2 regions of the Bacillus sp. FSL K6-3431 genome follow, and region 2 is predicted to be linked to the other one. Evidence: predicted binding sites of a transcription regulator. Region 2 holds the regulator's gene; the other holds the start of a gene.
The links. Region 2 encodes Rex, which represses fermentation and respiration genes when NADH is low (regulators of the CRP and FNR family bind a similar motif). Its sites were predicted from a motif close to TTGTGAAATATTTCACAA; they were not measured.
Positions count from the first base shown of each region.

Region 1 (4,437 bases), 320 kb from region 2:
CGTTACGTTTTATATTCCATTATGGGTTCAGGGCGTAACGAATTTGAATGCGACCTTTTCCGGGATAGCCATGTTGCCAATGTCACTTACATGGCCACTTGGAGCAGTTTTTTCGGGGAGATGGATGAGCAGGAAACCAATTGCTCATATTACATTGATAGGTATTGCAGTCATTATCATTGGATGCATCGGCTTAGTATTTTTTCGGACTGATACAACGGTGGCATGGATGATGGTCGTCACGGCTATTTTGGGGCTGGGTTTTGGGCTAGCCTTTACAGCATTCACAGTTGCAGTTCAATCATCAGTAGATTGGAATATGCGTGGAGCGGCAATGGGATCGAATAATTTATTAAGGAATTTAGGACAAGCAATTGGAATTGCCATTTCAGGCTTATGGTTAAGTGATGAGTTAAAAGGGCATGCATTAGAGTCAAGTTTGCACACAGTCTTTATTATGTTAGTAGTGCTGGCAGTATGTGCATTTGCTGTAACGGGAATATTACTAAATAAAAAAGAAATGGCTCTATCCACTGATTAAAATAAAAGAATTCAGCTATAAGAGGATCTACTCATAAAAATAATTTGCTTTATAATAATAATCTACATATCTTTTGAGGTCTAAGGGCTTGAGGAACAACTGGGTGATCTTTAGCAGCAAATTGAAATACTTTTAACGTATAGATGAACTCAATAGACAGAGTAATACATCTTATTAAGCAATCGAGGTGCTAATCTACTATTCTAGAAGCTGGGGCACCTTTATTACAAGCAGAAGTTTTTTGCTAATCAAATTAAATTAATTAACAGCAGGTGAGTATCCAATGAAGAAGCTGTTATTCGTAACAGACTTGTACTATGAAGCAAAAGGACGTGCATATTATGAGGAAGATTTATTCCTTACTTCAAAGCTTAGAGAAAATTTTCAGTTGCTAATTTGTCATCCAGAAGACGTTGAAACATTTGAAAAAGATTTTGACTTAATTGTATTTCGAAATGCTGGACCAGTAGCGAATTATAAGGATAAATATCTTACATTCCGAAATCGAGTAGTTTCAAATTGTTTGAAAACATATAATTCATTTGATGGAAAGGCCGATATGAATGGAAAAGAATACTTAATCGAGCTAACAGATGCCAAATTTCCTGTTATTCCAACGATTGATACACTCCATTCTTTAGATAAACTCCCTAATGTAGAAAACTATATTTTAAAACCAAAAGATGGGGCTGATTCCATCGGGATGGAAATTGTCTTCAAAAATGAATTGTCCATAAAAGTGAACCCAAATAAAAAAGATACTTTAGTACAGCCTTTTATTAACTTTGATTATGAGGTGTCTTTCTATTTCATCGACCATGAATTTCAATATGCTCTTTATGCACCAGATATAGAAAATAGATGGGATCTAAAAGAGTATGTTCCTACGAAGGAAGATTTATTATTTGCGCAACGTTTCATTGAATGGAACAATCTTGATTGGGGAATTCAACGAGTGGATGCATGTCGAACTAATAAAGGCAATCTTTTATTAGTTGAACTTGAAGATTTAAATCCATATCTTTCTCTATTGGAATTATCATCTGAAACGCGTGATACATTCATAGAAACATTGAAAAAATCATTACATAAGGCTCTTCAATCCTAAGAGGTAAATGAAAATATTGTACCCAATAAAAGAAAATTACGGATAGTAGTTTGGGTGAAATTAAAAAATAGAAGTAGGCGTTTATCCATGGAGATTTCATTGATTAGACATGGTAAATCTAAGTTTACCGATAGGCAGCTTATAACATGTAATGAGTTTAATGATTGGGTAAAAAGGTACGATGATAAAGGGGTGTTAGAAGAAAGTTCCTATCCTATGGATACACTTAATAAGATACAATCAGCCAGTATTGTGATGACTAGCGATTTGAAAAGGTCAGTTGAGTCAGCGATGCTATTGCATCAACATGCTAAAGTGACTTCGATGCCAGTCTTTCGCGAAACAGAGCTGCCTGTTTCTTCTTTAAAATGTAATGCGATAAAATTACATCCAAATATATGGGCAGTTGTTTTAAGGTGTTTGTGGTTTAGTGGATATTCAATAGGGTGTGAATCTTACAGCGATGCAAAGCAAAGGGCACAAAAGGCAGCGCAAGTATTAATTGAACACTCTCAAGAATATAAATCAAGTGCCTTAGTTGGACATGGTTTTTTTAATATGTTAATAGCGAAAGAACTACAAAAAAGAGGATGGAAAGGTAAAAGAAGAACGAGTAGTAAACACTGGAACTGTACCACTTATTATTTTCATAATTAATGAACTTTTAGTTACCTTTATCGGTTGTTAGAAAATCAAAAAACTAATAATAAAAACAGATAGTATAGAGCCAATCCAATTTGGAATGGCTCTATATTTTTTATGGATAAAAACCTTAATAAATGCGTTTTGGATGAGTATATCAATCCAGACTTTTTATAGTATCTTAAACATTTATCATAATCCAGCTTTTAAAAAAATGCTAATTATTATTCTTCTATAATATTAATATTGCTTTGGCTTTATTAACATTGTGTGACTTACCACTGTATTATTTCATGAACACTTTGTGACATTAATCACAAAGAATTGTTTTTAGCATTCTATGAGAATAAAATAATCTATGTAGTTTTTCATTATCACTATATACGTCTTACATCATGTAAGTTAGCTTTTAAAATAAAAGAAAGGGGTACTTTAATGAAAATGAAATGGGCTCTTTTAAGTTTGGTTATCACTAGTATCGTGGCGTTAACGGGTTGTGAATCATTAATGGTTTTGGATCCTAAAGGGCCACAAGCTGAAACGCAAGCGAATGTCATTTGGATTTCGATTGCGACCATGGCGGTCGTTGTGATTGTCGTTTTCGCTCTATTAATATTTATTGTAACAAAATACCGTGCATCGAAACAAAGTGATGATTATGAACCACCACACATTGAAGGGAATCCGATTGTTGAATCAATTATTGTCGGGATTCCAGTTTTAATCATCATCTTTCTTTCAATCGTAACTGTTAAATCCACATATGAAGTGGAGGCAACACCGAAAGGCTATGAAAATCAAGAACCATTGATTGTTTATGCCTCATCTTCTAATTGGAAATGGCATTTTAGTTATCCTGAAGAGGATATAGAAACAGTTAACTACTTATATATCCCCACAGATCGGGCATTGGAATTTAAACTGTATTCATACGGACCGATCACGAGTTTTTGGATTCCACAACTTGGGGGACAAAAATACGCGATGTCGGACATGGTGACCACATTACACTTAGCAGCCAGCGTCCCTGGTGAATACATGGGACGAAATGCAAACTTTAGTGGGAAAGGATTCGCCGAAAATACGTTCCAAGTGAAGGCAATGCCAGAATCAGAGTTTGATCAATGGGTGGAAGACGTGAAAACAACAGCTGATCCGCTAACAGAAGAAAAATTCAATGAGTTACTAGAACCGGGTCATCTTGGACAGTTGACGTTCAGTGGAACACATTTAGAATTCTTGCCTGCTCCAGAAGGGGAACATGGTGGCCATAATCATGGATCAAATGATTCTCAAGAAGAATCAGGAGATGAGCATGACGGACATAAACACGATACAGGCGATTCTCATGAAGAATCGAACGAGTAAGATTCAAACAAAATCATAACTAGGTTCTAAGTTTGTTAACTACTAGTTTTAGATGACAGGAAATATTCCTTGAAAGGAGTCTAAGAAGTATGAATTACTTTGATCGATTTGCCATTCCACACCCAAGTCCTGCAATTTATGCAGCGATGGTTGCTATAGGCCTTACGGTTATTGCAGTTATTGCAGGCTTAACATATTTTAAAAAATGGGGTTATTTATGGCGTGAATGGTTAACAACCGTAGACCATAAACGGATCGGGATTATGTATTTGATTTCTGCTTTGCTCATGTTATTTCGTGGCGGAGTGGATGCACTAATGATGCGGGCGCAAACTGCCGTACCCGAAAACACGCTATTAGATGCCCAGCATTACAATGAAGTTTTTACTACCCATGGAGTGGTTATGATCATTTTTATGGCAATGCCGTTTATTTTTGCCTTAATGAACTTCGTTGTTCCATTACAAATTGGTGCTCGTGACGTAGCATTTCCGCGCTTAAATGCACTAAGTTTTTGGACATTCTTTATGGGTGCGATGTTATTCAATATTTCTTTTGTTGTTGGTGGTTCTCCTGATGCAGGTTGGACTTCCTACTTCCCGCTCGCTGGCAATGATTTCAGTCAATCTGTCGGGACAAATTATTATATGCTAGCAATTCAGATTGCTGGAATTGGTACATTAATATCCGGTATTAACTTTATTACGACTATCTTAAAAATGAGAGCACCTGGTATGACATTAATGAAGATGCCAATGTTCACATGGACTGCATTTAT
Region 1 is NZ_JBBOCT010000001.1:4,443,392-4,447,828, forward strand. It holds gene MHB53_RS21395 (MDR family MFS transporter) at 1-541, shown strand, start outside; gene MHB53_RS21400 (hypothetical protein) at 825-1,649, shown strand; gene MHB53_RS21405 (histidine phosphatase family protein) at 1,737-2,306, shown strand; gene qoxA (cytochrome aa3 quinol oxidase subunit II) at 2,727-3,659, shown strand; gene qoxB (cytochrome aa3 quinol oxidase subunit I) at 3,749-4,437, shown strand, end outside.
Region 1: qoxA (cytochrome aa3 quinol oxidase subunit II) is a predicted target of Rex. The motif match lies at 2,594-2,611, and genes of this name have one in related genera.

Region 2 (4,437 bases):
GGCTATCGTGCTTTTACTTTTAAAGAAAGCAACTCCTTACACGAAAATTGAAAAGTCTAAGCCTTTATCCGCTAGCTCATCTATTAATTGGGCAATTGGCGGAATTTTCCTTGCCTTTATCTCACAAATTGCTGCTGTCTTAGTAGAACAGGTCCTTGGAATTGAAGCTGGTTCACAAAATACACAAAATATCATGAACTTGATCAGAGTTGTGCCCATGGTTGTCATTGCTAGTTCTATTTTAGGTCCAATACTAGAAGAAATCGTCTTTCGTAAAGTCATTTTCGGAACCCTTTATAATCGATTTCCTTTCTGGGTTTCAGCATTGATTAGTGCACTAATCTTTTCTTTAGCACACCAAGAGCCAAAGCATTTAATTATTTATGCGGCGATGGGCTTTACTTTCTCTTTCCTTTATGTAAAAACGGGAAGAATTATTGTTCCTATTATTTCTCATGTAGCCATGAATACAATAGTGACAATTGGACAGTTTAAATTACCAACTAATCAAGAAGTAGTAGGATTGTTGCATAGCTGGATGGGAGGTTTATTCTAATGAGGTCACCGTTATTCTCTGGATTCATATATATAGTCCTAGGAGCTATTTTTACCTTCTTTGCCATTCAACAAGTTACAGCAAATGATTGGAATATCTTCGCTTACTTACTAGTCATTCTCGCTACCTTTGATTTCGGGGCGGGGTTTCGATTACTTTCTATACACTTCAAATTAAAAAAGGTGAAAAAATAAGAGACTTTAAGCGAAAGTCTCTTTTTTTTCTTTGAAGTATGCATTTATCATCATGTCTAGATATTAAGACACTTTCCATCTTTTCTAAACCACGGTTCTTCTTTTATCATTTATTCTGCTTGTGTTCGTACTTTTTTTCCGCAGCTTGCGCTTTTTTATATCCAATTTTCGAAATCCATATACTAATTTCATATAAGATAAAGAGCGGTACGGTTACCAATAAATGCGATACGATATCAGGTGGTGTAATAAATGCAGCAATCACAAATAAGATAAAGTATGCATATTTTCTAATTTTCGACAAAAAAGATGGTGTGACAATTCCCAACCTTGCTAAAAACAGTAAGACAACTGGCAATTGGAATAGTATGCCAAATGGAATTGTAATTTGGAATAAAAATTGAAAATACTCATTAATTCCGATTGTCGTTTGGATATCCATATTCCCCGAAAGCGTAAGCATGAATTGGATGACAAATGGAAACAAAATGAAGTAAGCAAAAGAGATACCCAATAAAAATAAAAACACGGAAACAGGGATATATCCTAGTGTTACTTTACGTTCCTTTTCATGAAGCCCCGGGCTAATAAATGCCCACAACTGATATAAAATCAGCGGTGAAGTAATGATGAATGCAAGTAAAAGTGCCATTTGCATATATACTTTAAATGGATCTGTGATTCGAAATGCATTCATCGTTAAATCTTGCACAATATCCGCACTTTGTATGATTTTAATTAGTGGCTGTGCAAGGAAAAATCCGCCGATCACTGCAAACATTAAGAAAACGACTATAATGATCAGCCGTTTTCTTAATTCTTCTATATGGTCATAAATCGTCATATCATTCTGACTCATAATATGTCATCCTATCATTGGTCGGCGTCTTGCTTCTTCTCTTTTTCATCTTCATCAGCAAGTCCCTTTGTCGCGTTCTTAAACTCACGTAATGTATTACCCGCTGCTTTTCCAAGCTCTGGCAATTTCTTAGGTCCAAAAATCAATAAAGCAACAAGTGCAATTAAAATCCAACTACCCGGTCCTGGCATTGCGCCCACCTCCTTATAGTACGTGTTCAAAAAGGTGCCAAATAAGAAACAAGAAGTTCGAGGCGAGAAGGTTTTGAGGATCTGACTTGCACAGGATGTGCTGACTTCTGTGTTGCTCACAGGACGTGAGCGAGCTTAACAGAAGATCCTTCCTGTAGCTACGTGAGAACCGGAAAAACCGAGCAACGAAGAAATTCGCCGTTTATCATTTGGTGACTTTTTGAACATCCTCTTATTGTTTATTTTAACGGATTGATCCTAACTTAGCTATTCTAATTACCCTATTCCTGTGAAATTTCCGTGTCTGTATCGGCGTAATTTTTCAAAAAGTAAATAAGTGACTGTAGCTCCACAGCTAGGTCAATATGGTGAACACGAACGGAAGATGGAACTGTAAGCCTTGCAGGTGTGAAATTTAATATTCCTTTCACATTGGCTTTTTCCAATTCATCAGTGATTTGCTGAGCGGCATTCGCAGGTACTGTCAAAATCACGACCGAAATATCATCCTCTTGAAGACGTTCCTTGAGTTCTCGCATATCATATATTGGTACCTCACCCATCATTGTACCCACTTTGTCCGAATCCACTTCAAACGCCATCGTAATCTTCGTATTATTGTTTTTGAGGAAATTATAATTTAAAAAAGCTGTTCCCAGATTTCCAACCCCAATTAACGCAACTTTTGTTAACTCATCTTGGTCCAACGTTTTGGAAAAGAAATTTAACAGATAATTCACATTATACCCATATCCTTTTTTTCCCAGCGCGCCAAAATAAGAAAAATCTCTACGAATCGTGGCGGAATCTACTTTTACTGCTTCGCTTAACTCCGCGGATGAAACACGTTGCTTGCCAGATGCATGAAGGTTTTTAATAAATCTATAATAAAGTGGTAACCGCTTTGCCGTTGCATGTGGAATTTTAACTGTTTCTTCGCTCATTTATTTGTCCCCCTTACCACTTCCGCTTTCGCGTTGAAAATTATTACTTGATACCCCACCTGTTTTTTCTATAAGTAAAGTAGGCCCCATCCTGTCCGAACAGTTTCAGGTTTCCCACTAACATCTCCATTTTCGCCCGACCATCTTCATTAAAATGCGTCAATTTATTCACAACCAACACCTCTTCACTATAATACACTATTTCAATCGAACTGTCTTTTTTGCAAAACAAAATAGAGGAAGATTGCCGTAATTAGTGAATATGCGTTAAACTAGGTAGTACTTGAGGTGAATTAACATGATGTTATTACAAATACAACAATTGACAAAATACTTTGGTGCAGAGTTAATTTTATCGAATATAAAATTAGAAATACAATCAAAAGATCGAATCGCACTTGTCGGTAGAAACGGCGCTGGAAAATCAACGCTATTAAAAATGATTGCAGGTCATTTATCGTATGATTCCGGACAAATAGTCAGGCCAAAAGATGTATCGATTGGTTATTTAGCACAAAATACCGGACTCGAATCAACACTAACCATCTGGGATGAAATGCTTACCGTTTTTACTGATTTAATGAAGATGGAAACAGAAATCAGAAAAATCGAGCAAGAATTATCAGATCCCACCAGCTATAAACAGGAAGATAAATATGAACGGCTTTTACATGATTATGACCAACTACAAGTTACATTCAAAGATAGTGGTGGATATCAATATGAATCAGACATTCGATCCGTTTTGCATGGATTACGATTTTATGAACAAGATTATGATACTTTAATTTCAACTTTAAGTGGTGGCCAGAAGACACGTCTCGCACTAGCAAAGCTATTACTTACAAAACCAGATATTCTCATCCTAGATGAACCTACCAATCACCTGGATATTGAAACCCTATCTTGGTTAGAGCAATATTTACAAGGCTACGCAGGCGCTATCCTAATCGTATCGCATGACAGGTATTTTTTAGATAAAGTCGTGAACCAAGTGTACGAGCTCTCAAGACATGAAATGATAAAATTCCATGGTAATTACAGCAAATATTTAATCCATAAAGCTGAAACATATGAACGTGAGATGAAACAATTTGAGAAGCAACAAGGAGAGGTTTCGAAACTGCAAGATTTTATCCAGCGGAATTTGGCACGTGCATCCACAACCAAAAGAGCACAGAGTCGCCGTAAACAGCTAGATAAAATCCAGCTTTTAGATAAGCCGACCAGCGGTGAAAAATCTGCTAACTTCTCATTCGGAATAGACCGTCCCAGTGGAAATGATGTCTTAAAAATAACAGACGCAGGAATTGGCTATGAAAAAGATAATATGCTCTCGGAAAATATTAATGTTAATATTTCTCGGAAAGATAGCATTGCGTTAGTTGGTCCAAATGGTGTTGGCAAATCTACTTTATTAAAAACGATCATTAAAAAATTATCTTTGCTAGAAGGTTCGCTAGCATTTGGTACAAATGTAGAGGTTGGATATTACGACCAGCAGCAAGCAGAGCTCTCATCTAATAAAACAGTGCTTCAAGAACTATGGGATCTTTATCCGCATAAAGAGGAGAAGGAAATTAGAACTGTTCTTGGCAATTTTTTATTTAGTGGTGATGATGTACAAAAAACAGTGTCCATGCTAAGTGGTGGTGAAAAGTCCCGCGTTGCACTTGCTATCCTGATGTTACAA
Region 2 is NZ_JBBOCT010000001.1:4,121,556-4,125,992, reverse strand. It holds gene MHB53_RS20050 (CPBP family intramembrane glutamic endopeptidase) at 1-556, shown strand, start outside; gene MHB53_RS20045 (YdiK family protein) at 556-750, shown strand; gene tatC (twin-arginine translocase subunit TatC) at 857-1,609, opposite strand; gene MHB53_RS20035 (twin-arginine translocase TatA/TatE family subunit) at 1,624-1,800, opposite strand; gene MHB53_RS20030 (redox-sensing transcriptional repressor Rex) at 2,082-2,744, opposite strand; gene MHB53_RS20025 (ABC-F family ATP-binding cassette domain-containing protein) at 3,043-4,437, shown strand, end outside.